DNA from 2 places in the Rhabdaerophilum sp. genome. Region 2 is predicted to be linked to the other one. Evidence: predicted binding sites of a transcription regulator. Region 2 holds the regulator's gene; the other holds the start of a gene.
The links. Region 2 encodes HrcA, which represses chaperone genes, less so after heat shock. Its sites were predicted from a motif close to GTTAGCACTCNCNNNNNGNGAGTGCTAAC; they were not measured.
Positions count from the first base shown of each region.

Region 1: groES (co-chaperone GroES) is a predicted target of HrcA. The motif match lies at 12,833-12,861, and genes of this name have one in related genera.

Region 1 is NZ_JBJTDY010000010.1:1,363-16,316, reverse strand. It holds gene ACKODO_RS00910 (flagellar hook-length control protein FliK) at 1-391, opposite strand, end outside; gene mnmA (tRNA 2-thiouridine(34) synthase MnmA) at 569-1,738, shown strand; gene ACKODO_RS00900 (class I SAM-dependent methyltransferase) at 1,760-2,437, shown strand; tRNA gene ACKODO_RS00895 (tRNA-Met) at 2,511-2,587, shown strand; gene ACKODO_RS00890 (hypothetical protein) at 2,625-3,290, opposite strand; gene ACKODO_RS00885 (TadE/TadG family type IV pilus assembly protein) at 3,301-3,867, opposite strand; gene ACKODO_RS00880 (pilus assembly protein N-terminal domain-containing protein) at 4,093-4,575, opposite strand; gene ACKODO_RS00875 (Flp family type IVb pilin) at 5,091-5,267, shown strand; gene aceB (malate synthase A) at 5,477-7,057, shown strand; gene ACKODO_RS00865 (NUDIX hydrolase) at 7,319-7,885, shown strand; gene ACKODO_RS00860 (DUF2076 domain-containing protein) at 7,992-8,645, shown strand; gene ACKODO_RS00855 (L,D-transpeptidase) at 8,740-9,501, opposite strand; gene ACKODO_RS00850 (protein phosphatase CheZ) at 9,820-10,605, shown strand; gene ACKODO_RS00845 (hypothetical protein) at 10,621-10,824, opposite strand; gene ACKODO_RS00840 (sulfite exporter TauE/SafE family protein) at 11,033-11,839, shown strand; gene ACKODO_RS00835 (DMT family transporter) at 11,836-12,714, shown strand; gene groES (co-chaperone GroES) at 12,981-13,268, shown strand; gene groL (chaperonin GroEL) at 13,308-14,951, shown strand.
Region 2 is NZ_JBJTDY010000123.1:8,990-23,943, reverse strand. It holds gene ACKODO_RS09625 (DUF4209 domain-containing protein) at 1-1,388, opposite strand, end outside; gene ACKODO_RS09620 (hypothetical protein) at 1,767-2,141, opposite strand; gene ACKODO_RS09615 (DUF4258 domain-containing protein) at 2,132-2,554, opposite strand; gene hrcA (heat-inducible transcriptional repressor HrcA) at 2,701-3,798, opposite strand; gene rph (ribonuclease PH) at 3,973-4,689, shown strand; gene ACKODO_RS09600 (non-canonical purine NTP pyrophosphatase) at 4,686-5,339, shown strand; gene hemW (radical SAM family heme chaperone HemW) at 5,336-6,508, shown strand; gene ACKODO_RS09590 (penicillin-binding protein activator) at 6,521-7,723, opposite strand; gene rsmI (16S rRNA (cytidine(1402)-2'-O)-methyltransferase) at 7,964-8,842, shown strand; gene ACKODO_RS09580 (YraN family protein) at 8,846-9,205, shown strand; gene gshB (glutathione synthase) at 9,239-10,186, shown strand; gene ACKODO_RS09570 ([protein-PII] uridylyltransferase) at 10,191-12,944, shown strand; gene grpE (nucleotide exchange factor GrpE) at 13,045-13,707, shown strand; gene ACKODO_RS09560 (2,3-bisphosphoglycerate-dependent phosphoglycerate mutase) at 13,791-14,411, opposite strand; gene ACKODO_RS09555 (hypothetical protein) at 14,491-14,667, opposite strand; gene dapB (4-hydroxy-tetrahydrodipicolinate reductase) at 14,669-14,954, opposite strand, start outside.

The sequences.
Region 1 (14,954 bases), on a different contig from region 2:
CCGGCTGGGCAGCCTTTTCCACGCGGCCCTTTTCGGCTGGGGCCTCGGTCGCCGGGCCGGGCTTCTCGCGAGACTGCTGAACCCCCTCGCGAGCCTCGCGCCGCGCCGTCGCGCGTGCCTCCTCTTCGGCCGTCGGGGTGCGCGGCACGGGCGCTTCATCCTTCATCTGGGCGGGTCGCTGGCCGTTCTGCGCGGCTTGAGACACGAGCGAGCCGAAGGGCACGCCCGGAAACTGTTCCGAGCGCGGCTTGGTATCCCGCTGTCCTTGAGGAACAGGTTCGGCAACGGACGGGAACGAGGAAGGCGAAGCGATCTCGATCATGGCATCCTGCAACACGGGAAATGAACTCTGCGGCCAGCCATGCAAGGCCAGGGCCACCAGAGACAGCATTTCAAGCCATTGTTTTTACTGTATCTTTTTCACCCTGAGCGGAGAAGCTGCTTCCTGCATCACCGCAACCGGGCAAATTCTGCCGGTTCTTGCCCGCAAGACTGGAACATTCGTCCCAAAAGGCTTATGCAACGGATCGTTCCCGGACCCTTGAATTCCGGCGAGATGCCAATGACTCTGAACGGACTGGACATTGCCAAGCCTGCAGAGAAGACTCGCGTGGTTGTCGCGATGTCCGGCGGCATTGATTCGTCGGTCGTTGCGGCTCTGTTGGCGCGCGCCGGCTACGAGGTGATCGGCATCACCCTTCAGCTCTATGATCATGGCGCCGCGACGCATCGCGCCGGCTCCTGCTGCGCGGGGCGGGACATCCAGGATGCGCGCAATGTCGCCCAGCAGCTCGGCATCCCGCATTACGTGCTCGATTACGAAAGCCGCTTCCGCGAGGACGTGATCGAGAGTTTCGCCGACAGCTATGCACGCGGCGAAACGCCCATTCCTTGCGTCGAGTGCAATCGCACCGTGAAGTTCCGCGATCTTCTGGCCTTTGCCGGGGAACTCGATGCCGATTGCCTCGCGACGGGGCATTATGTGGAGAGCCGCGCGCTGGAGGGCGGTGGGCGCGGGCTGTTTCGGCCGATCGATCTCGATCGCGACCAGAGCTACTTCCTGTTCGCGACCACGAAGCCGCAGCTTGCCCGGCTCCGCTTTCCCCTCGCCGGAATGACCAAATCCGAGACGCGCGCCATTGCCCGCGAAATCGGCCTTTCCAATGCGGACAAGGCTGATAGCCAGGATATCTGCTTCGTGCCTTCCGGTAACTACGCGGAACTTGTGCGCAAGCTGAAGCCGGAGGCGGACCGGCCTGGCGCGATCCGCCATCTCGATGGCCGTGTGCTTGGCCAGCATGAGGGCACCTTCCGCTTCACCATCGGCCAGAGGCGCGGCCTCGGTATCGCCGCGCGCGAGCCGCTCTATGTCATCCGGGTCGATGCCGACCGTTCCGAAGTGATCGTTGGACCGCGTGAGGCGCTCGCCCTGCGCGAGATCCCGCTGCGTGATGTGAACTGGCTCGGCGATACGCCGATCCCATCCGAGGGCCTCGCCATCCATGCCCGCGTGCGTTCCACGCGAGCCCCGAAACCCGCCATGCTGCGGCAGGACGAGCGTGGCATCGTCGTCGAGATTTTCGATGGCGAGGAGGGCGTCGCGCCCGGACAGGCATGCGTTTTCTATGGCGGCGATGGCGCCGGCGCGCGCGTGCTCGGCGGCGGCACCATCATGCGGCAGCCCGAGGGGCGAATCCCCTTGGCGCCTGCCGGCGAAGCCGTTTCAGCCCTTTCCTAAATCGCTTTTCTGGAGCTCCGCATGCAAGATTCCAGCACCGTGAAGGATGTGTCGCTCTCGACCATCACCAAAGCCTACGAGAAATGGGCGCCCTTCTACGATCGGGTCTATCACAAGATGCTCCGGCCTTCGCAGCTCAAGGCCGTCAGCGCCGCGATGGAAAACGGCCCGCGCGTGCTGGAAGTTGGCGTGGGTTCCGGCCTGGCGCTCGGCTATTATCCGCCCGAGGCGCAGGTAACCGGGATCGACCTCTCGAAGCCCATGCTGCACAAGGCCGAGGAAAAGATCGCAGCGCAGGGCCTGAAGAACATCACCGGGCTCGCGGTGATGGATGCCTGCCGTCTCGGTTTCCGGGATGGCACCTTCGATGCGGTGGCCGGCATGTTCATGATCACGCTGGTGCCCGACGCGGAAGCCGCACTCGATGAATTCATGCGCGTGCTGCGGCCGGGGGGCGAGATTGTTCTGGTCAACCACATCGGCGCGGAAAAGGGCCCGATGGCGGCCTTCGAAACCGTGGTGGCGCCGATCGCCAAAAAACTCGGCTGGCGCGCAAATTTCCCGCTGCAACGCCTGCGCGACTGGGCGGCGAGCCGCGGATTCGAGGTTCATGACGTCGACCCGCATGGGCCGATCCACTATTTCACGCTCATCCGGTTGAAGGATCGGCGGGCGGATCGCGCGCCGCTGGCGGCGTGAGGCGCTTTTCGGGCCTGAAGGATTTGCCGGACTTGACATGGCAAGGCCGGCGCTTCTAAGGGTCCCGAAGGTTGGCAGTGTAGCTCAGCTGGTTAGAGCGCGGCACTCATAATGCTGAGGTCGGTGGTTCAAGTCCACTCACTGCTACCAACTCTCGCCCCGGAGCGAGCCGGGCGCGCTTTTCTTGTCAGTTCACGAAGCCAGGGCAGGGTCCGGCGGGAGCAGGGTTGAATTGCACCTTGTTGGCCTGGCGAGAGCGCATGAAGAGCCGATCGCCGAGCGGCATCTCGCCGCCCGAGGCCGCTCCCTTGAACAACTCATCCACGACCTGCGTCGCGACAGATGCCTGATAGCGCATATTCACTTCGGCATGGACGATCGAGGTGCGCGCCGTCCTGAGGCCGACCGGCACGAGATTCGAGGTCGAGCACCGCGCGAGCGCGGTGAAATCACCCCGCAGGGCCGAGTTGGTTGGAACCACCGACCAATCCACGAACACCTTGCCCGAACCATCAATGTCGAAGGAAGTCACGCGCATGCCGATCCGCTCGGCCGGTTGCGGCCACAGCACCGCCTCCGTGGCCTGGAAGATCGAATCCATGTCCGCCTGGCTCACGGCCTGCATCTGAGTCGTCATGTCCGCGAGGGTTCGGGTGAGCAGGGTCACCTTCTTGTCGGCGGTCAGCGCATCGGTGGCGACCACCATGCCGACCCAGACCATCACCATGGCCGGAACCATCAGCGCGAACTCGGTGGCCGCGACGCCGGAGCGGCTTTTTCCAAAGCGGCCCAGCAAACGTCCAGTGGCACGAGAGAAGCGGCGGAGAGGGCGGGAAAAGGATCTAATCATCATCTTGGACCCCTCAACACGCCCCAAAGGGCTCGTTCTTGAAGGCGGCAGAGCCCCCAAGCAGAACCCTGCCATTGTTGAGGCTCGCCACATCGTTGCGGATCATGGCTGTCAGCCCCTGTGCTTCATAATAGGCGCGAATGACCACGATCTGGCAGGGCTGTCCGGGGTTGAATTGCAGGCCACCGGGGTCAAAGGCCCCGTTCTTGACCGGGTTCGGCATGGCCGCAACGCCGAAGGTGTTGAACGCGCGGACATCAAACTGCACCTGTTCGCAGGGGATGATCCAGCCAACCTGATTGCAGAAGCCCGCCCGGAAGGCCGCCAGCTGCGCCGCGCCATTGCCGGAGCCGGCCACCTGGCCCGTCATCGTGAGGCGCTTGGCCTCCTCGACACCCGCCTCGATGGCCGTCGTGCGCAGAAACAGCGTTCCCGTTTCGAGAATGGCGAACAGGAAACCGAAGAACAGAGGTGAGATCATCGCAAATTCAACGGCCGTGGTGCCGGTGCGATTGCGCACGAACTTGCGCAAGCTCCGTCGGCCCTTGCTCGCGCGCCTGGATTCGGATCTTTCCGCCATGCCTTCGCTCCGTTCCTTCCAAGGTGTCACGGGAAGCACGTCGCCAGCTTCAACCGCCCTTGGGAATAGACATACCAAGAGCAACTTGACTTTCAGTTGCGGGGGACCACGAAAAGGCTGCGTGAACGTTTTACCGATTATTCACGCTTTTCTTGCCGGCCGCGATCATGGGCCTGTCGCACGCACGAAACGCGCTATCGTTTCTTCAGGGGCAGGGGAGTAACATCACCGCCTCGTGCCCGCGGCGCTGCTCTGGTTCGCGAGAGCATCCCGACGAAGGCTCTGGTCCGCAGCGCGACCAAAATGCTTTTCCTCGTCTCCGAGCGCGACAGTCGGCTGGCATTTCGGCGAGCAATGGTAATGCGCGGAATCAAGGCCGCGCATCACCAGCAGGCCATGATCCGGCGGAGCGGAAACCGACACGAAGGATTCCGAGATGATCGTGCCGTTCGTATCGAGCGCGATGAAATTCGTGCGGCCGGGCATGCGGCCGGTGATGATGAGCACGCCGTTGCGTTGAACCGTGACATCCGCGATGGCTGGATTGCCGACAATGATCGTTTCCGTGCCGGTCGGCAGTTTCAGGAGCTTCGCCTGATCGAGGAAAACGCCGATCTGGTCGGGGCCGGTCTCTTTGGCAGAGGCCGGCGCGCCGAGGGCCATCGCCGCCAGCATCACGCCAAGGGCAGGAAGACGGAGCCGGGACATCGCACACCTCTCGCAATGGGCAGGCCCATACAGGGGACCGCCGAGACCAAGCAATGGCAAATCAGGGTGAATTTTCGGTAAAGCGCCCGCTTTTTCAGCGCGGCAGGGAAGCATCGCCGGGTGGCGATCGGGCGTTTCGTTCGCCTGTCAGACAGATCGACCCTTGAACAAGCGACCTCCACTGCGAAACGACGTGAGATTTTCTAAATAAAATACTCATGTTAACGGTCTTTTAGCGGTTATTATCCGGCTCAATCACACCATAATTATAGTATCAATCATCAAAATTTGAAACAACAAACGAAATATTGCTTTTTGTAATTGCAGAGAAGTGATAATCGGTTTTTGATTGTTTTAACCAAGCTGCCTTCCTTCCCTGAATTATTTCCCGATTGTTGGTCGTGTTAACGGTCGTGCAACATCCCGGGGCTAAGTTCGCTTTGGTTCCGGCATAAGACTTTTTCCGAGAGGACAGGTCGCCGAAGACCTTTGGAGCAAATCAAAAGGAGCACACCATGTCGATTTTCAACCGTTTCGTGAAGGACGAGTCCGGCGCCACCGCGATCGAGTATTCGCTGATCGCCGCCCTGATGGCCGCCGCCGTCATTGCCGCGCTCTCGACCTTCTCGGGCAGCCTGCAGACGGCCTTCACCAATATCGGCACGACGCTGACCACCAAGACCGCTCCGTAACCGTAACCCGCGGGCGACCAGACGTCGATCGATCAAGGGCAGCCTGCGGGCTGCCCTTTTTTTGCGCTGTGGGCCTCGCAATTTTCGGAACCTTTCCATTCTTTCCGGAACGGAAGCAGTCCCGTCACAATAAGTCGTCTTGCGAAAAAAACATTTCTGCGGATGATGCGTCCGATTTTTCCGGGTCAGGTTCATGAAGGGGTCTTCTGGTGGCTACGATCGCAATCCGGGGCGCGATGGCTGCCCGCTATGAAGAGATTCTGACCAGGGACGCCCTCGATTTCGTGGCAAGCCTGCAGCGCGCCTTCAATAGTCGCCGCAAGGAATTGCTGGCCGCTCGCGCCGAGCGCCAGAAGCGCTTCGATGCCGGCGAGCTGCCGCGCTTCCTGCCGGAGACCGCCGCCATCCGCTCCGGCGAATGGCGCGTGGCTCCAATTCCGCATGACCTGCTTGATCGCCGCGTGGAAATCACCGGCCCGGTCGATCGGAAGATGGTGATCAACGCGCTGAATTGCGGCGCGAAGGTCTTCATGACCGATTTCGAGGATGCGAATTCCCCGACCTGGTCGAACAATATCGAGGGCCAGATCAACCTGAAGGATCGCTGGGACGGCAAGATCGACTTTACCGATCCCGCATCGGGCAAGGCCTACAAGCTTGGTCCGAACCCGGCCGTGCTGATCGTGCGGCCGCGTGGCTGGCACCTCGACGAGAGCCATCTCGAGATCGATGGCGAGCCCTGCTCCGGTTCGCTCTTCGATTTCGGCCTCTGTTTCTTCCACAACGCGAAGAAGCAGATTGCCGCGGGCTCAGGCCCCTATTTCTACCTGCCGAAGCTCGAAAGCCATCTCGAGGCGCGGCTGTGGAACGATGTCTTCGTGATGGCCCAGAAGGCGCTCGGCCTGCCGGTCGGCACCATCAAGGCGACCGTGCTGATCGAGACCTTGCCCGCGGCTTTCGAGATGGACGAGATCCTGTTCGAACTGAAGGATCATATCGTCGGCCTCAATTGCGGGCGCTGGGATTACATCTTCTCCTTCATCAAGAAGCTCGCCGCGCAGAAGGATTACGCGCTGCCGGATCGCAGCCAGGTGGTGATGGGCAAGGCCTTCCTGCGCGCCTATTCGCTGCTGCTGATCAAGACCTGCCACAAGCGCGGCGCCTTCGCGATGGGCGGCATGGCGGCGCAGATCCCGGTGAAGAACAACCCCGCGGCCAACGAGGCGGCCTTCGCCAAGGTGCGCGCCGACAAGGAGCGCGAGGCCGGCGACGGTCATGACGGCACCTGGGTCGCGCATCCCGATCTCGTTCCGGTGGCGATGGAGGTGTTCAACCGCCTGATGCCGCAGCCCAATCAGCTCGGCGTCGCGCGCAATGATGTGAACATTGCCGAGAAGGATCTGCTGGAAGTTCATGCCGGCACGCGTTCCATCGAGGGTTTCCGCGAGAATATCCGCGTGGGCGTGCAATATATCGAGGCCTGGCTGCGCGGCCGCGGCGCCGTGCCGATCTACAACATGATGGAAGATGCAGCGACCGCCGAGATCTCCCGCGCGCAGATCTGGCAGCAGGTGAAGTACGGCCTGGATTTCGTGGATGGCACGAAGGCCTCGCCCGGGCTGTTCGAAACCTGCCTCAAGGAAGAGATGGAGCGGGTGAAGGGCGAAGTGGGGGCGGAGGCCTTCGAAAAGGGCCGCTTCCCCGAGGCCATCGAGCTTTTCCGCAACCTTTCGCTCGCGTCGAGGTTCGAAGACTTCCTGACGGTTCCGGCCTACCAGAAGATCGTCTGATCCAACTGCCGGAAGAATCGACTGGAGCCGGTTCGGTGAATTCCCTTTCACCGCCCGGCTCTCATTTTTCTCGACGCATCGTCTTCATGCGAACGGGCCTCCGCTTCGCTTGAAAATGTTCCAGAGCATTTTCCGATCCATTGGATACCGGTTGGTCGAAGAAAATGCGCGACATAATCGGAAATGAGAGCGGACGGCCTCTTTCAATCAGGTCGGAGTTGGCTCTAGCGTTGCGGCTCTTCTGACCCGTGAGCCTCTTTCATGTCTGAATTCCTCTCCCGCCTGCGTGCGATTGTCGAAACTTATCTCGCCCATGAGGCGGAAAGCGATGAATGGCTGCCGGTGCTCACTTGGCAGATCGACCAGCAGCACGCGCTCGACAGTCGCGACACCTATCCCGGCCACGTGACGACCAGCGCGATCCTCCTGTCGCCGGATGGCACCGAGACCCTGCTGATCGACCACAAGACCCTGAAGCGCTGGCTGCAACCCGGCGGGCATTACGAACCGGCCGAAACCTTCTGGCTTTCGGCACGTCGAGAAGCGGAGGAGGAAACAGGCCTTTCCGCGCCGCCGCTTCACCCCTGGCACGGAAAGGCGGACCGGCCCTTCCTCATCGACAGCCATGCCGTGCCGGGCAAGGCGAGCCGGGGCGAGCGGCCGCATCTGCATCACGACCTGCAATTCCTGTTCGTGGCAGATCCGGCTTCCCCGCTTGTCGCACAGCTCGAGGAGGTTTCGGCCGTGCGGTGGCACGAAGTGGCGACGCTGGAAGAGGTGACGCCGCGCGGCCTCAAACGGCTGAAACGCCTCGGGCTGGCAAAATAAACCTTTCGGACGGGTCTGGTTGCCACTGAAAATGTCGCAATTCGCCTCTATCTGATGCGTCACGCCGTCCTCTTGGGAGCAACCGGGCGGCGAAATGGAGGAAGGGATGAACCCGCAAGAGCGTCAGGTGATTGACGGTATTTTCGACCGCCTGAAGAACGTTGCAAACCAGCCGCGCGACCCGGAAGCGGAGCGCTATATCGGGGACCTCGTTCAGAAACAGCCCTATGCGACCTATGCACTGGCCCAGTCGGTTTACGTGCAGGAACAGGCGCTGCTGAACCAGCAGCAACAGATCGAGCAGCTTCAGGCCGAAGTCGCGGAATTGCGCGCGCGACCGCAGCAGCCGGCTTCCGGCGGCGGTTTCCTGTCGGGCCTTTTCGGCGGTGGCGGCCAGCAACGTCCACCGGAAAACGTGCCGGCCTATGGCCAGCGTCGCGAGGCGCCGCTTCAGGCCCCGGCCGGTCCGTGGGGTGGGCAGCCTCGAGCCGCGGCACCCGGCCCATGGGGCCAGCCGCAGCGCCAGGGCATGGGCTTCCTCGGCACGGCCGCGGCAGCCGCCACTGGCGTGGCCGGCGGCATGGTGCTCGGCTCGATCCTGTCTTCAGCCTTGGGTGGCGGGGCTGCCAATGCAGCGGCCGTCCCGTCCGGGCATACGCCGCAGGAAAATGCCCCGCAGGAAGAGGAGCAGGGCCACGACCATGTGTCGGATGCCAACTGGGATGATGGCGGCTATGGCGACGACAGCTTCGAGGCATGATCGCCGCCGCTCCTTCAAATGAGATGATGAAGGCCCCGCAGCAAATCCGCGGGGCCTTTTTTCACTCCGGCGGGCCGGTAGAGTGTGATGGAATTCAGATGACCACGACCCGCGTGCCGACCTTCACCCGGTCATAGAGATCAATGACATCCTCGTTGTTCATGCGGATGCAGCCCGAGGAAACCGCGCGGCCGATCGTTTCCGGCTCGTTGGTGCCGTGAATGCGATAAAGCGACGAGCCAAGATAGAGCGCCCGCGCGCCGAGCGGATTATCGGGACCACCCGACATGAAGGGCGGGAGATCCGGGCGACGCTTCAGCATCTGCGCCGGCGGCCGCCAATCCGGCCATTCCGCCTTGCGGGTGATGGATTTAACGCCCGCCCATTCGAAGCCCGGACGACCCACGCCGATTCCATAGCGCAGCGCGCGGCCATCGCCCTGCACGAGATAGAGGAACCGGTTCGGCGTATCGATCACGATCGTGCCCGGGCCATGCGGGCCGTGATAGGTCACTTCCTGTCGCTCGAATTGCGGTTCAACCTCAGGATGGATGCGCGCATCATCGCGGCGCTGGATAAACTGGCTCTCATCGGGCAGCGCGGCGAGCTGGCGGGAGCCCTGCACCGGCAGGTCGATCGCACGGCCGCGCCCGGCATGACGCGGCAACGCATCCGGCACGGCCGGGCGGGCCATGACGGGAGCGCCTTGCCGATGCGAGGGCACAGCACCCGTCATCAGGAATTCGATGAAGCCGCCGCCCATCCGCGAGGTGCCGCGATAGGGGTCTGCCTGTGCCGGCAGGACGGCAACCGAGGCGAGCAGCAAGGCGGCAAAAGCGGAAGCGACGCGAGACATGAGACACCCTTTCCCACCCAGCCCAGAAAGGACTGGAGAACCGCCGCCACGCGGCGTTGGCGGCAAACGAGAATGAAAATATTTTTCAACGGTCGCTGGACGGCAAATATTCATGATTAACATATTCTTATGATCAGGTTTTTCATTTTCTTTTAAAAACAATACTAATGAATCATGAAAGGATTATGCGGAAACGCCTTGTTCATGATGACGGAACAGTGATGTTCGCGGGCCATCGGCGTGAACCACTGTTTAACTCGTGGCGCGCAACGGTAAAGGACACTTTTCGCAAATCCAGCAGCGGCGTTTCGAAGTCCCATGAGCATTCCCCAGCGCAAATTCCGCATTGAAGGCGGCTCCGGTCGCCCCACTCCGGAGGTCTCGCCTGTCGCGTTCGAGGCGGCTCCGGTCGCAATCCCCGAAATGCCGGTCATTCCCCGCATCGAAACGGCCGCATCTTCCACCGCCGTGCTCGACGAGGTCCGCGCCCTGCGCATGATGATCGAACCGCTCTACGGCGTGCTGGAAAACCTCAAGGAGAATTACCGCGAGGAATTGCGGTCCTTCGCGAGCCTCAAGGTGGACATGACCGAGATCGAGAGCGCCATTGCGGGCACCAAGAAGGAGCTTGCGGCCCTGAAGGTTGGCCACAATATCGGTGGTGTGGAGGTTGCTGCGCTCGAACTCGAGACGGTGGTCTCGCAGACCGAGGCTGCCGCGAACGACATCCTCGCTGCGGCCGAATCCATCGAGACCATGGCGGGTGCCATCCAGAGCGAGACAACGCTCGAGGCCTGCAAGGGGCTGGCAAACGACATCGCCGACAAGGTGACCATCATCTACATGGCTTGCAACTTCCAGGATCTTTCGGGCCAGCGGGTGCGCCGCGTGGTGGAAACGCTGAACTTCGTGGAGAGCCGCATCCACAAGATGATCGATGCCTGGGGTGGCCTGCAGGCGCTGCACGAACTTATCGAACAGGAAATCCAGACGCAGGAGGAAGAGCGCGAGACCGAAGGTTCGGCTGCCCTTCTCACCGGCCCGGTTCCGGTCAATGCCGAAGACCATGTCGATCAGGACGCGATCGACGCCCTGTTCCATTGAGCAGGACAGTTCGGATCAATTTTCGGAACGGGGCGGCAAGGCCCCGTTTTTCGTTCCCGCGCGCAGCTTGGCCATGAGCGCGCGCGATCCGGCGCGATCCAGGCGCGAGGCCAGGAGCAGGATGGCAGGTGCCAAGGAAATCACCGGAGTGAAGGTGGGAACGATCGAAGCGGGCAATCGAAACGCCAGCGCCCGGGTTCGCATCAGCAGCACCAGCACCAGCCCGAGCCCGGCCCGCGCGGAAACGAAAAAGGCTCAGGATTTCAGTATCTTGAAATTTTTAATTGCACTCGCGCGCAAGCTAAAGGCAGGATTTCGCAAAAGGTGGCCACAAAGCAGCCGCTGCTCGATTGCGAGGTCCCTCAGCCTCCACTAGTCTCGGATTCGTCGCCGGTTTCCTCCGGCCCTCCCCGACCGAGACCGGCCTTTGCCTTTCTTCGAACAGCTCTCCGCTGCCCTGAGCCAACAGGCTGCGAGCCCGGCCTTCTGGCTGATCGGCGGGGTGACGGTCTTTGTCATTGCGGCCTCGAAGGGAGCGTTCGGGGGTGGCGCGGCCTCGCTGGGCGTGCCGATGCTCTCGCTCATCACGGATCCCATCGGCGCGGCGATCATCGTGGCGCCGCTCATCTCGATGATGGACATGTTCACCCTGCGCACCTTCGGCCCCTCCTCCTGGTCGAAGCCGGATCTGCGCGTTCTGCTGCCGGGTCTTCTGCTGGGGCTGGGGGTCGGCTGGCTTGCCTTTGCGAGCGTCGATCCGCGGCTTGTGGCGCTGATGATCGGCACGATCAGCCTCGCCTTCGCGCTGCACTGGTTCTGGAAGCGGCGCGGCAAGCCGCGGGGGCAAGGCAAGCCTGCCAGCACCCCGCTGGGTTTCATCGCCGGGGCAGCCTCCGGCTTCACCACCTTCATCGCGCATTCCGGCGGTCCGCCGGTCACGATGTATCTGATGCGTCGAAACCTCGGGAAAACGCTGTTCGTGGGCACCACGGCGGCCGTCTTCACCATCGGCAACATCCTCAAGCTTGGACCCTATGGCATGCTGCTGATGGCGCGGCCCGAAACGCTGGCGGGGGCGCTGCTTTATGCGCCCATCGTGCCATTCGGCGTCTGGCTTGGCCTGCGCATCCATCATCGCCTCTCCTATGAGGGCATCATGCTGGCGACGAATGCGCTGCTGATCATCGGCGGGGCGCGGCTGATCTGGCAGGCGCTGGGATCGCTGCTGTCATGAAGCTGCGTCTTCCCTTGCCCTTCCTGCTGGCCCTCGCCGGCATCGCCGTGCTCTGCATCATGGATGCGGTCATCAAGGCGGTGGGCGCGCGCTATCCTACCTTCCAGCTGGCCTTCCTGCGGTTTCTGGCCGGCACGATCTGGACTGTCGCCGCATTGGCCATCCTTCGCCCGGCCTTTCCATCCAAGGAGACGATGCGCGTGAACAGCCTGCGCGGCGTGATCGGCCTCATCACCGCGACAAGCTTCTTCTATGCGCTGCAGACCCTGCCGCTGGCGGAAACCATCGCCTTCTCCTTCCTCTCGCCGCTTTTTCTCGCCCTTTTTGGCGCAGTGATCCTCGGCGAGGCGATCCGCCGCGAAACCTTCAGCGGCCTGGGGCTGGGTTTCGTCGGCATGCTGGTGATGACCTTCGGCCATGGGCTGACCACGGGCGGGCCGCTCATCAGCGCGGCCCTGCACCTTCCCGGCGTGCTCGCGGCGGTGGGTTCGGCCATCAGCTATGCTTTCGGCCTCGTGCTGCTGCGCCAGCGTGCCCAGCAGGATGCGCTGATCATCATCGTGCTGTTCCAGACCACCGTGCCGACCCTGTTGCTTGTCGGTCCCGCCTGGTGGGTTTGGCAACCGGTGCTCGGTAGCGACCTCTGGCTGTTCCTCGCCATCGGCGGGCTCGGCCTGTGCGGCCACATGCTGCTTGCCAATGCCTTCAAGCGGGCGGAGGCCTCGCGGCTGGCGCCAAGCGAATATTCCGCCCTCGTGATGGCGGCCATCCTCGGCTACGGGTTTTTCGGAGAGGTGCCGGGCATCGCGACGCTGGTTGGCGCGATGCTGGTGATCTCGGGGACGGTCATTGCCATGCGCGCGAAGGGCGGCTGAAGGGTCGATTTCCGGCCTTTCCCCCGTGCCGGTCAGGCACGGGTGAAAACCGCATTTGCCGCCTGCGACTTCAGCCACCATGCCATCTTGACACCCGCCAAGCTCATCGCCATATGCCGTTGGCACTCATCAATTATGAGTGCTAACTGGTTTCACGAAGGGGTGTCTCGCGTCGAGGATGAATTCGGTTCTGGCCCCATGGGTCCCGGAAATCCCCCGCGAACCGCGCCCCGCCTTCTTACGAAGCCTTCAAGAGGAAGTTCAAAATGAAGTTTCGTCCCCTGCATGACCGTGTGGTCGTGAAGCGCATCGACAGCGAAGAGAAGACCAAGGGCGGTATCATCATCCCGGATACGGCGAAGGAAAAGCCGCAAGAGGGTGAAGTCGTGGCCGTTGGCCCAGGCGCCCGTGACGAAAGCGGCAAGCTCGTGGCCCTTGACGTGAAGAAGGGCGACCGCGTGCTGTTCGGCAAGTGGTCGGGCACGGAAGTGAAGATCGACGGTGTCGACCTCCTCATCATGAAGGAGAGCGACATCATGGGCGTGATCGCCTGATTAACCCGGCACAATTCCTCAATTTCGGAGTAAGGTAACATGGCTGCGAAAGACGTTCGTTTTTCGTCCGATGCGCGCGACAAGATGCTGCGCGGCGTCGACCTCCTCGCCAATGCGGTGAAGGTCAACCTCGGCCCCCAGGGCCGTAACGTCGTCATCGAGAAGTCCTTCGGCGCCCCGCGCATCACCAAGGACGGCGTGACTGTCGCGAAGGAGATCGAGCTCGCCGACAAGTTCGAGAACATGGGCGCCCAGATGGTGCGCGAAGTGGCCTCGAAGCAGAACGACGCCGCCGGTGACGGCACCACCACCGCGACCGTTCTCGCCCAGTCGATCGTTCGCGAAGGCGCCAAGGCCGTTGCGGCCGGCATGAACCCGATGGACCTCAAGCGCGGCATCGACATGGCCGTGGAAGCGGTCGTCGCGGATCTGAAGAAGAACTCCAAGAAGGTGACCTCGAACGACGAAGTCGCTCAGGTCGGCACCATCTCGGCGAACGGCGACAGCTCGGTCGGCAAGATGATCGCGGAAGCGATGCAGAAGGTCGGCAACGAGGGCGTGATCACGGTCGAGGAAGCCAAGACCGCCGAGACCGAACTCGATGTCGTCGAAGGCATGCAGTTCGACCGCGGTTATTTCTCGCCGTATTTCATCACCAATGCCGAGAAGATGGTGGCGGAGCTCGAGGACCCCTACATCCTCATCTTCGAGAAGAAGCTCTCCTCGCTGCAGCCGATGCTGCCGATCCTCGAATCCGTGGTGCAGACCGGCAAGCCGCTGCTCATCATCGCGGAAGACGTGGAAGGCGAAGCGCTCGCCACGCTCGTGGTCAACAAGCTCCGTGGCGGCCTGAAGGTCGCGGCCGTGAAGGCGCCGGGCTTCGGTGTCCGCCGCAAGGCCATGCTCGAGGATATCGCGATCCTCACCTCCGGCACGATGATCTCTGAAGATCTGGGCATCAAGCTCGAGAACATCTCGCTGAAGGATCTCGGCCGCGCCAAGAAGGTGCGTATCGAGAAGGAAAACACCACGATCGTCGATGGCGCCGGCAAGAAGAAGGACATCGAGGGCCGCGTCGCGCAGATCAAGGCACAGATCGAGGAGACCACCTCGGACTATGACCGCGAGAAGCTCCAGGAGCGTCTGGCGAAGCTCGCGGGCGGCGTCGCGGTGATCCGCGTGGGCGGCTCGACCGAGATCGAGGTGAAGGAAAAGAAGGATCGCGTGGATGACGCGCTGAACGCCACCCGCGCTGCGGTGGAAGAAGGCGTTCTCCCGGGTGGCGGCATCGCCCTGCTCCGCGCTGCCGGTGCGATCGGCAAGCTGAAGCCGGCCAACGAAGACCAGAAGATCGGCATCGAGATCGTCAAGAAGGCGCTCACCACGCCGGCTCGCCAGATCATCGACAATGCCGGTGACGACGCGGCCGTTATCGTCGGCAAGCTGATTGAATCGAAGAACTACAATGACGGCTACAACGCCCAGGTCGGCGAATATGTCGACATGGTGAAGGCCGGCATCATCGATCCGACCAAGGTCGTGCGCACGGCGATCCAGGATGCGGCTTCGGTTGCGGGCCTGCTCATCACCACCGAAGCCATGATCGCGGAAGCCCCGAAGAAGGATGCGCCGGCTGGCGGCATGCCGGGCGGCCCGGGCATGGGCGGCGGGATGGATTTCTGATCC
Region 2 (14,954 bases):
TCTGCTATGGCCTTCACGAACAAGGGCAACCGACCTTCGGGGATAAAGCCGCTATCGGCAATCAAGCCTTCGATTTCCTTTTCGGTCACGTTGTGTTCGCTCAAGATCGTTCGGACAGCGGGTGCGAACGATCCCATGACATTTATGCCTCGAATGAAACTTGCATTCTGTTCAATGAACCCTTCGATGGCTGCTTCGCGCTCCTTCGGGTCCGATGATGAAATGCTTGGCCTTCGACCAATCTTCCGTCCGGTTTCGTCGTAAATTTCGGCGTCGATATGTGCGTGCAAGGGCGCGTCTTCTAGCTCCTTCAACGTCCGTTCTCGGATGCCCACAGGATCATTTGGCTTTTCAAAGACGGCCAATTGGCAAAGGGCATCGTCAAGCGCCAAGCCTTTGAAAGCGGCTTCGGCGTGTTCGACCATCGGGCGAATATCAATTTCGTGGCTAATGCTCTTCATGTCGTCGAGCGTCTTTCTGCCCGCGACGGCAAGCCGTCGCTGCAATTCGGGAATGCGGGCACGAAGAGATGGCCGTTCGCGAAAGGCCAGAACAGCGTCTTCCCAAAAAGAGCGCGCGACCATGAAAGACCCGCTGGCTTCTTGCGCTTCGGCTTCTTGGACATGCGTTTCGGCAGATGCGACGCGGGCCGCTTCCGCCGCTACATCGTCCTTGGCCAGCCTCAACAGCTTCGCTTGAACGTCGAAGTGGTTGCGCGCGCGCCTGAAATCGCCGCCTTCGCATGACTTCGCTGCAACGCGCCCGGCGATTTCGGCAAGTGCGGGAAAATCACCGAACTGGAATTCGGCAAGAAATTCGAGCGCCTTGCAGGTGAAGAACAAAGGGTCTTGGCCGTCGTAATGGTGCACCCGCGCTTCAAGATGCGCAAGGACCGACTTTGGTAGTTCGCCCTTCGCTTCGATTTGCCGGGCAAGGCGCAATCCGCGTTCGTACCTTTCCATGCAGGCAGGCCAGTGTTCCGGGTCTTCCAACCGCGAACCGGCTTCGATGTATGCAGCGACCGCAATTCGTGCGGCCTTGAAATCCTTGCGCCTTAGCCAAAGAATGTCGCCAACACGCGCCTGAAATTCAGGATCGGCGACGGTGTGAAGCGTGCCTTGGATCGCATCAAGATCACTATCCGAAAGATCGGCGGGTATCATGCTTCGCCGCCCTTCCATTTGCCACATAGGCCCGAACGGTTCCAACTTCACCGCCGTGAAATGGAAATCAAAAATCTGCGAAAGCAGCGACCATCCAATACCCGGCTGTTCTTCGTCCTTTTTGCGAAAGGCGGAAGCAAGTTCGTAGTCTTCTTTCTTTTCGACGCCTTCAATCAAAGCCAAGATCGAAGCGGCGTCGGGAAGGGTTGTCTTGTCTTCAGCCAAGGAAGCCACCCGCTTTGCAGTTTGATTTCATCGAATCGTCGAACAATGGTCGATCCTAACCAGTAGAATCGGCATTTTGGCGTCGGTTTTTCATCTGCCCACACCTTGTTCGCCGGTCGGCCAGCGCGGCTGGGTGTCCGAGTATTTCAGTTCGAGCCTCACGCGCATCGCGCCAAGGCAGGCCTTGAGAAGGAGCAGATTCTACAGGGCCTCCTGAACGGGAAGCTCAAGCGCTTCGAGGTGCATATCGATGCGGATGTGAAGAATGCCGCCCCAAAGAACCAGATGGCGGCGTCATCAACCCGCTGGCGTCATGGCCGAGCTCGGCCCGGCCATCCACGCCTCGAGAATGCGAAGCCCCCGGAAACGGGGGTTTATTCATTTCTGCATCTTGATACTGCTGCGGCGGAACGACAAAGCCACGGACTGACTATCTTGACCACCGGGGGTCAATTCCAGCCAGCAAACGAAAACGACTACATCGCTGGCGGCTAAATAAACACAATGAAGCGACGGCTCACAGAATGACAAAACGCTGTCTCTTGGGTCGGTCTCGAGACTTTTGATCCAACTCAGAAACTCTTGCCATTCGGAAGACGTGAGGCATTCGCTGACGGCCTTAAATTCTTGATCCAGCCTACGCCACTCGACCTCGCAGACAAGCCATTCGAGATCATTTTCCGTCGGCGGCGCGATAACCTCGACTATCTTGATTGAGAAGAATTCGTCAGATTTTTGCGCAGTTACATGCATGTGACCATCCACCCTTTCGGGCTTAAAACAACGGTGACACGTGAGCCAACATATTTCGTGTTTCCATTGGGTTGAACAATGACACGCAGCGGATTGGTCAGTGCATCCGTAACCATATCAAGAGAAATTCCTCTCTCCTGCATGCGACGTAAGGCATGCCCCGAAATCCCTGTACATTCGGCAACTGGCTCGATGAGTGTTCCATCCGGCGCGACACCAAATGCATCCAAAGATTCGTCATACTCTTCTCCTCCCTCTCCACCCTCCTCCGGCATCCACTGCCCGCCGCGCGGATCGCCGGCCGGCCAGCGCGGCTGGGTGTCCGAGTATTTCAGTTCGAGCCTCACGCGCATCGCGGCGAGGCAGGCCTTGAGGAGGAGCAGGTCCTCGCGGATCGAGAGAACCTCCCGCATGAAAGGCGAGTCAGAAGCGCGAGGGGGCGACAGGCGGGAAGATCGGTGAAGAAGCGGTAACAGCGGAATGGGCTTTCCTTGTCAGGCCTTCATGAAGCGCAACACACCCTCCAACGGTCAAGAGAAAATAGGAATATTTTCCGTTTTTATCCCCGCTCCAGCAGCTTCCCCATCACCCGCGCGGTGTAATCCACCATCGGCACGATGCGCGCGTAATTGAGCCGCTTCGGCCCGATGATGCCGAGCACACCAACGATCTTCTGGTTCTGGTCGCGGAAGGGGGCGGCCACCAGCGAGGAACCCGAGAGCGAAAAAAGCTTGTTCTCCGAGCCGATGAAGATGCGCACGCCATCCCCCTCCTCGGCGCGGGAGAGCAGGTCGATCACGTCCTTGCCGCGTTCGAGATCCTCGAAGAGAAGGCGGATGCGCTCGAGATCGGTCGCGGCCTCGAGGTCTTCGAGCAGGTTCGCCTGCCCGCGCACGATCAGTCGCGTCTCCCCGCCGGATTGCGAGAGGCTCGCGAGCCCGCTTTCCACAAGCCGCGCGGAGAGAGAGTCCATCTCGGCCTGCATGGTGAGGCGATCGCGCTCGATCTCGGCGCGGAGTTCGCCGATCGTGCGGCCCGCGAGGCGATGGTTGAGGTAGTTCGAGGCTTCCGTCAGCGCAGAGGCCGGCAGGCCGGGGGGAAGCGCGAGGATACGGTTTTCCACCGAGCCGTCATCCGCCACCAGCACCACGAGGGCTTGCGTGGGGTCGAGCCGCACGAATTCGATATGCCGCAGCTTCTTGTTGGATTTCGAGGTGACCACCACGCCCGCGCCGCGGCTCACTCCCGAGAGGAGGCTCGTCGCCTCCGCAAGCGCATCCTCGAAGGAGCGGCCCGAGCCGCCCGCCGCGATCTGTGCTTCGATGCGGCTGCGATCCTCCTGGCTGACATCGCCGATCTCAAGGATGGAATCGACGAAGAGCCTGAGGCCTATTTCGGTCGGCAGGCGCCCCGCGCTCACATGCGGCGCGTAGATGAGACCGAGATCCTCGAGATCCTGCATCACGTTGCGTACGGTCGCGGCGGAAAGCGAAACCGGCAGCACTTTCGAGATGTTGCGCGAACCGACGGGCTCGCCACTTTCGAGATAGCCCTCGACGATGCGACGAAAGATGTCGCGTGAACGCAGGTCGAGTTCACTATAGCCTTGCGAGGCATGGGGGGCGGCATGGGCGGGTTTCAGATCGCGGCTCATCAGGCTCCAGAGCATGGAATCACGGGACGAAACGATTTCAGGTTTCATGATACTGCGCTTGGCGCGTATTCCAAAGATGCAGTCCTGCTGCGGCGCAACGCTCTTGAGAAGCGGCCCGGAAGGGCGTAAGACGCCGCCTCTTTCCCCCGACTTCGACACCAGAGAGACGGAGATGCCATGCGCCCCTCCAAACGTGCCGCTGATGAATTGCGGGCTGTGAGCCTCGAACGCGCCTTCGCGCGCCATGCCGAGGGCTCCTGCCTCGTGAAATTCGGCAACACGCATGTGCTCTGCACGGCGACACTGGAAGAAAAGGGCCCCTCCTGGCTGCGCGGCACCGGAAAAGGCTGGGTGACGGCCGAATACTCCATGCTGCCGCGCGCCACTTTGGAGCGAACGCGCCGCGAGGTGACCGCCGGCAAGCCTTCGGGCCGCACGCAGGAAATTCAGCGCCTCATCGGGCGTTCGCTGCGTGCGGTGGTGGATCTCGCGGCGCTCGGCGAAAAGCAGATCGTGCTCGATTGCGATGTCATCCAGGCTGATGGCGGCACGCGCACGGCGTCCGTCACTGGTGCCTGGGTGGCGTTGCATGATTGCTTCCGCTGGATGATGGCGCGGAACATGCTGACGACCATGCCGCTGCGGGACCATGTCGCTGCGATTTCCTGCGGGATCTATCGCGGCAATCCCGTGCTTGATCTCGACTACGCGGAGGATTCCGCAGCCGGGACGGATGCGAATTTCGTGCTGACCGGCACGGGCGGCATCGTGGAAATCCAGGGCACGGCTGAACAGACTCCCTTCTCCGAGGCTGATTTCGCGGCCCTCCTCGGCCTCGCCAAGAAGGGAATCGGCGAGCTCGTCGCCATGCAGAAGGCGGCGATCGGCGCATGAGCGCGAAACGTCTTGCCGGCCGGGTGGTCATCGCCACGCATAATGCGGGCAAGCTCGCGGAAATGCGCGATCTTCTTGAGCCCTATGGCCTCGAACTTGTCTCGGCGGGCGAACTCGGCCTGGCGGAGCCCAAGGAAGATGGCATGTTGTTCGCCGAGAACGCAGCCATCAAGGCCCTTGCCGCCGCGAAGGCCTCAGGCATGCCGGCGATCGCCGATGATTCCGGCCTCGCGGTCGATGCGCTCGATGGCGCTCCGGGCCTCTTTACCGCCGATTGGGCAGGTCTCCCTCGCGACTGGGTGCGCGCCATGACCCGCGTGAAGGCCGAGCTGGAGGCGCGCGAGATCGAGATGGTGGGCGCGCCCGCGCGCTTCGTCTCGGCGCTGGTCGTCGCCTGGCCCGACGGGGAAACCCTTCTGGCCGAAGGGCGTTGTTTCGGACATCTCACCTGGCCGCCGCGGGGCGAGGCAGGTTTCGGCTATGATCCGGTCTTCGTGCCGGAGGGCGAGAGTCGCACGTTTTCCGAGCTTTCCCGCGACGAGAAGCACGGGATACGCGAGAAAGGCGGCCGGCTCACGGGCCTTTCGCATCGTGCCAGGGCTTTCATCCGGCTCATTGAAAAGGCCGGACTGACGAAGGTTTCCGCATGAGCGCGCTCATCCTCCCGCCCTTCGATGCCGGCTTCGGCGTCTATGTGCATTGGCCCTTCTGCCAGGCGAAATGCCCCTATTGCGATTTCAACAGCCACGTCCGCCGCGCCGGCATTGACGAGGCGCGCTTCGTCGCGGCCTTCCGGCGCGAACTGCAGCACATGCGCGAGATGGCGCCGGGCCGCACGGTCTCCTCCATCTTCTTCGGCGGCGGCACGCCCTCGCTGATGAAGCCCGAGACCGTCGGCGGGATTCTCGAGGCGATTGGCGAGAACTGGGCGATTGCGCCGGATTGCGAGATCTCGCTCGAAGCCAACCCCACGAGCGTGGAAGCGGGCCGCTTCAGGGGATACCGCGCGGCGGGCGTGAACCGTGTTTCACTCGGTGTGCAGGCCCTGAACGACGAGCATCTCAAGGCGCTGGGCCGGCTGCACAATGTGGCGGAAGCCCTGGTGGCGATCTCCACCGCCGCCTCGATCTTCGAGCGCTACTCCTTCGACCTGATCTATGCCCGGCCAGGCCAGACGGTGGAGGCGTGGCGCGAGGAGCTGGTCGAAGCGCTCGCGCATGCGCCAACGCATCTCTCGCTCTACCAGCTGACGATCGAGGAAGGCACGGCCTTCCACGCGCTTCACGCCGCAGGCAAGCTGGCGATACCGGATGACGACACCGCCCGCGCGCTGTTCGACACCACGCAGGAGATCTGCTCGAAATTCGGGATGCCGGCCTACGAGGTTTCAAACCACGCCAAGCCCGGCCATGAATGCCGCCACAACCTGCTCTATTGGCGCTATGGCGAATATGCCGGCATTGGCCCCGGCGCGCATGGCCGTCTGGTCACCACACGCGGCCGCCGCGCCTTCGCGACCGAGAAAAGCCCCGAAGCCTGGCTTGATTATGTCGAGCGCGACGGCCATGGCATCGTTTCCGACGAGGCGCTCGACCATGAGGCCGAGGGCGACGAATTCCTGCTGATGGGCCTGCGCCTTTCGGAAGGCATCGACCCCGATCGCTTCCGCCTGCTGCGGGGCCGCGATTTCGAGGCCTCGCGCGTCGAGGCGCTCGTAGAGGAAAATCTGATCGAATTCTGCCCGGATCATCGCCGTCTGCGCGTCACGCGCGCCGGTTTCCCGGTGCTTGATGCGATCGTGGCCGATCTCGCCGCCTGAGGCGGGAACGCCTCAGTTCCCTGCGAAGCTTGTCGGCGCGCCCGAGATCGCCCGCGCATTGCCGCCGCGGATCTCGAAAACCGCGATCCCCCGGTCATTGAGGCCATTGGTGCGGAAGCGGAACACGCCATCCTGCCCGGCAAAGCCATTGGGGTTCGTGAGGTTTCCGTCGGCAAAACGCTGCGCGCCATAGGCCTGGGTCAGCGCGCTGGCGAGCGTCACCGCATCATGGGAAAGCGTCGCGAGCCGCGTCGGGGCCGAACCGAAGCGCTGCTGGTAGCGCGTGGCAAGAGCGTTGAAGCGCGAATTGTCGGGTGCAGCGAACCACGCGCCCTCGAGCGCCGGAAGGCCAATCGCGCGCGGATCATTCCAGATGCCGGTCGAGATCAACTGCGTGGAACGGCTGGTGATGCCCTGGGCCGCGAGTTGCTGCATCACCGCGCCCACGCCATCCGCGCCTTCACCGATGAACAGCGTATCGGACTGGCTCATCACATCCCTCAGGCGCTGTGCGGCCTGGCTGAGGGAGGCCGTATTGCCCGGCTGGAAGCGCTCGACGCGCGTCACCCGGCTGCCCTGCTGATTCGCCACCGACATGAACTCCGCCTCGACCACATTGCCATAGGCCGTCTGCGGGATAAGCGCGGCGAAGGCCTTCTTTCCGCGCGATTGGGCGAAGCCGACCACGCGCTGCACATCGGTCTGCGGCAGGAAGCTCAGGAGAAAAACCCCGCGCTGGGCCACGCCGGCATCGGAGGAGAAGGCGATCATCGGCTTGCCGGCAGGCCGCAGCACAGCGGCGGCCGCCTGCACATTCGGCGCGAAAAGCGGGCCGAGCACAAGTTCTGCGCCCTCCTGCACGGCCTCCTGCGCCGCGAGCCGCGCGCCTTCGGGCGTGCCGCGATCATCCTTCACGATGATCTGGATATTGGATGAGGCAGCATTGCCGCCGGAGAAATCCTCCACCGCGAGCTCGGCAGCATTGCGCAGGCTTTGCGCGGCAGCCTGGCCGTTCTGCGAGGAGATCGGCAGGATGAGGGCAACCTTCACCGAACCATTGCCGATCACGTCACCGGCGGAATTCTGAGGCTGCACCTGATCATTATCGGACGAAAGGCCGAGCGAATCCAGGGGGGAGCCTGCGCAGCCTGCAAGAAACCCGGCCAGTATCAGGCTTGCGCCGAGCCGGCCTGCCCGGGAAAGATCCCATTGCATCTTTCCGCCTCCTTCTCCGATGCTCCCGACCGGCAGCGCCGAGCGCGCTGATCGCAGGCCGATGCCAAAGCCTTTCCAAATTCCATCTATCCGCTTAACCCTGACAAAGAATCGTTAACTTTGTCAGCCGCAAGGCCCGCAAAGCCACAGCTTGCAGAAAACCGTCATCCCGTGCTTGGAGAGGGAAGGCCCGCATGCCATGCATCAGGGCGAGGCGGAGCAGGCCAGCAAGGGCGGCGCATGGCGCATTACCTGTTAAGGGGCGAACGTTTCGAGGCCGGGCCGGTGGAGCCAGGCCTGCATCTCGTGGCGACCCCAATCGGCAACCTGCGGGACATCACCCTCCGTGCGCTCGACACGCTCGCAGGGGCCGATCTTGTCCTCGCGGAGGATACGCGCGTCACGAAAGGGCTTCTCACCCATTTCGGCATCACCACGCACCTTCATGCCTATCACGAGCACAATGCGGCACGGGAGGAAGCGGGACTTCTCGCGCGTCTCAAGGGGGGTGAAACGCTGGCGCTGGTGAGCGATGCCGGCACGCCGATCATCTCCGATCCCGGCCAGAGGCTCGCCCGCGCCGCCCTCACCGAAGGCGTGAAAGTGACGACCGAACCCGGCGCTTCCGCTGTCCTCACCGCCCTGGTGCTTGCCGGGCTTCCAGCCGAGCGCTTTTTCTTCGAAGGTTTCCTGCCGGCGAAGGCGGGCGAACGGCGCCGTCGCATCCAGGAGATTTCCGGCATTCCCGGCACGCTCGTGCTGTTCGAGGCACCGCATCGCGTGGCCGGAACCATGGCCGATCTCGCGAGCCTGCTCGGCAAGCGCGAGGCAGCACTCGCGCGCGAGCTCACCAAGAAATTCGAAACCGTGCGGCGGGGCACCCTGCCGGATCTCGCAGCGGCTCTGGCGGTGGAAGGTCCGCCCAGGGGCGAGATCGTGCTGGTGATCGGTCCGCCGGAGGCGGAAGGGCCGGCGAGCGACGACCGCATCGACGCAGCCCTGCGCGCGGCGCTCGAGAGATACTCGCAGCGCGACGCGGCGGAGATCGTCGCGGGCGAAATGGGGCTCAAGCGCCGCGAAGTTTATGCCCGCGCCTTGCGCCTTTCCGAGAAAGACTAGCCCGTGGACCGGCGCGCAGCCTATCTCTTCGGGCTTGATGCCGAATTCTGGGCGGAAATCCTCCTGCGCCTCAAGGGCTATCGCATCCTCGCGCGGCGTTTCCTTGCAGCCGGTGCCGAAATCGACCTCGTGGCCAAGCGCGGCGGCACGCTCATCTTCGTCGAGGTGAAGGCGCGTGCCACGCTGGATGACGCACTGATCACCCTCACCCCGCAAAAGCTCGCTCGAATCGGGCGGGGCGCGCGAGCCTTCCTCGCGCGCATGCCCGCCATGCCCGAAACGATCCGTTGCGATGCGATCCTCATTGCACCCCGCGCGCTTCCTCGCCATATCAAGGGGGTCGGCGAATTGGCCCTCGACTGATGGGCAGCCCTTCTGATGAACCAGGCACCTCCCATGAGCTTACGCGTCGCGGTCCAGATGGACCCCATCGAGAAGATCAACATCACCGGCGATTCCACCTTCGCCCTGATGCTCGAGGCGCAAGCGCGCGGGCATGACATGGTGGTCTATGGCCCCGAACAGATGTCGCTGAAGGACAATCACCTCACGGCCCGCGTGCGGCCCGTGCGCGTGCGCGACGAGAAGGGCAACCACGCCGATCTTGGCGCGGAAACGCGTGTCGATCTTGCCACCTTCGATGTGGTGCTGATGCGGCAGGACCCACCCTTCGACATGAACTACACCACGGCGACGCATCTGCTCGACCGCATCCACCCGAAGACGCTGGTGGTGAACGACCCCACTTCCGTGCGCAACGCGCCGGAGAAGATCCTCGTCAACGAATTCCCGGACCTCATGCCGCCCACCCTCGTGAGCCGCGATCGGCAGGAAATCGAGGATTTCCGCGCCGAGCATGGCGATCTCGTGATGAAGCCGCTCTATGGCAATGGCGGCGCGGGCGTGTTCCAGGTCGGCCGCGAGGACGAAAACTTCAACGGCTTCTTCGATCTCTTCGCGGGCCTCAGCCGCGAGCCCTGGATGATCCAGAAATTCCTTCCGGCCGTGAAGGCCGGCGACAAGCGCATCATCCTGGTCGAAGGCATCGCGAAGGGGGCGCTCAATCGCGTGCCGGCGGCGGGCGACATTCGCGCCAATCTTGTTCGGGGCGGTGCCGGGCAGGCGACCGACCTTACGCCGCGCGAGAAGGAAATCTGCGCGCGGATCGGCCCGGTGCTGAAGGAACGCGGGCTCATCTTCGTGGGCATCGATGTGATCGACGGCAACCTGACCGAGATCAATGTGACATCCCCGACGGGCCTGCGCGGAATCAAGCGCCTTGGCGGGCTGGATCTCGCGGTCGATATCTGGGATGCGATCGAACATCGCCTGGGGCGGAGTTGAGCGCATGCCCGAGGCCGCGATTCCTCCCTTCCCGCTGGAGCCTGTGAATGCTGCGCCCGATAGCGAAGCGGCGCGCGCGGCCTTCCTGGTCGAGGCGCGCCATTACCTGCTCGATGCGCGCAAGCGGGCGGAAATGCTGCTCTCGGCCGAGGGAGGCCGCGCCTGCGCCATCGCACTCTGCGTGGCGCAGGACCGCTTGATCGCGGCGCTCTACGACCTCGTGACCACGCGCCTCTACCCTAACCCCAACCCTTCCGCGGGTGAGCATCTCGCCATCGTGGCGGTCGGCGGCTATGGGCGCGGCACGCTCGCGCCAGGCTCGGATACCGATGTCCTCTTCCTGCTGCCGGTCTCGACCCCCTGGGCCGAGAACGTGGTCGAGGCCATGCTCTATGTGCTGTGGGATCTCGGCCTCAAGGTCGGCCATTCCACCCGCACCATCGACGAATGCATCCGCACGGGGCGCGAGGATCTGACGATCCGCACGGCTCTCCTGGAATCGCGGCGCATTGCCGGCGAGGATCGGATTTTCCGCGAGTTCGAGACCCGCTTCGACAAGGAGGTCGTGGCGGGCCGCGCGGCGGAATTCGCCCATGCGAAGCTCGCGGAACGCGATGAGCGCATCGCGCGGGCCGGGCTCTCGCGCTATCTCGTCGAGCCGAACGTGAAGGAAGGCAAGGGCGGCCAGCGCGACCTGCAAACGCTTTTCTGGATCGCAAAGTTCGTCTACCGCGTGAAGTCAGTGGAAGGCCTCGTGGAAGCGGGTGTGTTCACGCGCCGAGAGTTGCGCCTGTTCGAGCGCTGCGAGGAATTCCTCTGGCGCGTGCGCTTCCACATGCATTTCGTGGCCGGGCGCCCGGAGGAGCGCCTCACCTTCGACATGCAACGCCTTGTCGCGCAGCGCATGGGCTATCACGGCCGCGACACGCTCAGCGCGGTCGAGCGCTTCATGAAGCACTACTTCCTCGTGGCGAAGGAAGTGGGCGATCTCTCCGCCATTCTCTGCGCCGATCTCGAAATGCGCGAGAAGAAGCCCCGCGCCATGCTCGATCGCTTCATGGGCCGGCTCCGCCGCCGCTCGCGCGCCTTGGCCGGCACGGCAGGTTTCCGGGTTGAAAACAACCGCCTCGCTATCGAAAGCCCGGATGTCTTCGCAAAGGACCCGGTCAACCTCATCCGGCTCTTCTGGTTCGCGGACCAGAACCGGCTCGACCTTCACCCGGCAACCTCGCGGGCGGTGACGCTGAACCTGCGCCTGATCACCGAAACCCTGCGCGCCAATACCGAAGCCAACCAGCTGTTCCTGGAGATCCTCACCTCCCGCAACAGCCCGGAAGCCGTGCTGCGGCTGATGCACGAGACCGGCGTTCTGGGCCGTTTCATCCCGGAATTCCAGCGCATCAGCTCCATGATGCAGTTTTCGATGTATCACCATTACACGGTGGATGAGCACACCCTGCGCTGCATCGGCCTGCTGGCGAAACTCGATTCGGGCGAATTGGGGGAAGATCACCCGCTCTCGCACAACCTGTTGCCGAACATCGCGAATCGCCGCGCGCTCTATGTCGCGCTTTTCTTGCATGATATCGGCAAGGGCCGGCGCGAGGCGCATGAAATCGTGGGTGCGCGCATCGCCCGCTCGCTCTGCCCGCGCCTCGGCCTCTCGCCGCAGGAAACCGAGCTGGTGGCCTGGCTCGTGGAGAAGCATCTTGTGATGTCGCAGACCGCCCAGGGCCGCGATATCTCCGATCCGCGCACCATCCAGAGTTTCGCGGGAACGGTTCAGACACTGGAACGCCTGCGGCTGCTGCTCATCCTCACGGTTTGCGACATCCGCGGCGTCGGCCCCGGCGTCTGGAACGGCTGGAAGGGCCAGCTCCTGCGCGCGCTCTATCGCGAGACCGAGATGGTGATCACCGGCGATTTTGGCGGAGTGGAGCGTTCGGCGCGCATCGAGGCGGCCATCGCGGAATTGCACAAAGGCCTCCCGGATTGGTCGGAAGCGCAGTTCAGGGCCTATGCGCGTCGCCACAACCCTGCCTACTGGATCAAGGTCGATCTTGCGAACCAGCTCCGCCATGCCCGTCTGGTCGAGAAGGGCATGAAATCCGGCGATCATTTCCAGGTGGATTTCACGACCGATGGCTTTCGCGGCGTCACCGAACTCGTGGTGCTGGCGATCGACCATCCGCGCCTGCTCTCGATCCTCACCGGTGCCTGCGCGGCGGCGGGCGCCAACATTGTGGAAGCGCAGATCTTCACCACCAATGACGGTTTCGCCCTTGATACCATCACCATCTCGCGCGCCTTCACCCAGGATGCCGATGAGTTGCGCCGCGCGGATCGCGTGGCCCGTCACATCATCGCGACACTCAAGGGCGAGGTGAAGCTGCCGGAAATCGTTGCCTCGCGCTCGGCGCAGGCTCCGGTCTCGGAAGCATTCACCGTGGCACCGGATGTGGTGATCGACAACGAACTTTCGGCCAAATCGACCGTGGTGGAGGTCACCGGTCTCGACCGGCCGGGCCTGCTCTATGCGCTCACGACCGAGATCGGCAAGCAGAACCTCAACATCAATTCCGCTCGCATCGTCACCTATGGCGAGAAGGCGGTGGACGTGTTCTACGTCACCGATCTCACCGGCGGGAAACTGATGCAGCCGCCGCGGCAGGCGCGACTGAAGAAGGAGTTGCTGGCCGTGCTGGCAAGGCCCGGACAGGTGGACACAACAACGAAATCCGGGGCGGATGCGGCTTGATTTTGAGGCTTCGAAACTCGATATCGCGTCGAGACGCTTGGATGATTTCCAAGGTTTGACACTTTCCAAGGTTTGACACTTTGCAAGGACGGATGACACGATGAGTGCTGAGGAAAAACGTGACGCCACGCCTGCGCCCGAAGCGGCCAGGGCGGAAAGCGAGCGCCTCGCCGCGCTCGAGCGCGACAATACCGATCTCAAGGACCGGCTTCTGCGCGCACTGGCCGAGATGGAGAATCTGCGCCGGCGCACCGAGCGCGAAATCCAGGATACGCGCGCCTTCTCGATCACCAAATTCGCCTCCGACATGGTGGGAACGGCGGATAACCTGCGCCGCGCCATCGAAAGCGCCCCGAAGAGCGAAGAAGGCCAAGCCGCGCACGAGGCCATCGCCAAGGCGATCCAACCGCTGCTCGACGGCGTTGCCCTTACCGAACGTGAGTTGCTGAAGGCGCTGGAGAAGCACGGCGTGAAGCGCCGCGAACCGGTGGGCGAGCGTTTCGATCCGCATCGCGATCAGGCGATGTTCGAGATCCCCGATGAATCCGTGCCGAACGGCACGGTGATGCAGGTGATGCAGGTCGGCTACATGATCGGGGAGCGCGTGCTGCGCCCGGCCATGGTGGGCGTCTCCAGGGGTGGCCCGGCCCGGCCGGCCAACGAGGCGGAAGCCGAGAATCAGGCCGAAGCGCTCAGGCCGGAAATGCCGCGCCCCAATGGCCCGCAGGAGCCGCTGCGGCCGAAATTCGACAAGCGGGCCTGAAACAAGCAGGCCTGAAACAAGGCGGCGAAAACATGAAAAGGCGGGCCAAACGCCCGCCTTCTGCATTGCAAGAGGCGCGATTATCAGCCCTTCAGCACGTCGAGGCTGGCGATTGTCGTATCGGCGTTCAGGCGATAGACCAGCGGCACGCCAGTATCGAGCTCTCGCGCGAGGATCTCGTCGGGCGTGAGGCCCTCCATCGCCATGATGAGCGCGCGCAGGCTGTTGCCATGCGCGGCCACCAGCGTGCGCTTGCCGGCCATGACCTGCGGCAGGATGCGGTGGATGTAGTAGGGCAGCACACGCGCGGCGGTATCCTTCAGGCTCTCGCCGCCCGGCGGGGGCACATCATAGGAGCGGCGCCAGATATGCACCTGCTCCTCGCCCCATTTCGCGCGGGCATCGTCCTTGTTCAGGCCGGATAGCTCGCCGTAATCGCGCTCGTTCAGCGCAAGATCGCGGATCGTCTCGAGGCCGGGCTGGCCGAGTTCGCCGAGGATGAGCCGGCAGGTATGCTGCGCGCGGACCAGATCGGAGGTGAAGGCGATATCGAAGCCGATGCCCCTGGCCTTGAGCCGCTGCCCGGCCGCCCTCGCCTCGCCCACGCCTTTCTCGGTAAGGTCCGGGTCCTTCCAGCCGGTGAACAGGTTCTTGAGGTTCCAGCCGCTCTGGCCATGGCGGCAGAGCACGAGCAGGCGATCCATGATCGTTGGTCCTTGTTTATTCTGGTCGCATGCTTTTCGCGATGAACCGGATTCCACTTCATCGCAGCATGCTCTGGGCTTACTTGGGTGGAAACAGTCGGCGGATCGCCAGCAGCGTCAGATGAATTCCAACAAAGCCACCGAGAATGGCAAAGGCGAAATCGATCCCCGCCAGCCGATCCAGCGCGAGGTAGCAGCCGAAGCCCACCATCACCGCAACCGTGTAGACGAGATATTCCCGGACGATGGGTTTCATGTCAGGCCTCGATGCCGAGAACGTCGTTCATGGAATAGAAGCCCGAGCGGCCATGCGCCCAGCCCCAGAGAGCGGCTTTCACCGCGCCTTGCGCGAAGAGCCCGCGATCCTCGGCGATGTGGCGCAACTCGATGCGCTCGCCATTGCCGGCGAGGATCACCGTGTGGTCGCCCACCACCGTGCCGCCGCGCAGGGCCTGAAAGCCGATCGTGCCATCCGCGCGGGCACCGGTATGGCCGTCCCGCGCCCGCACGGCCGCCTGAGAGAGCGAGACGCCCCGGCCTTTC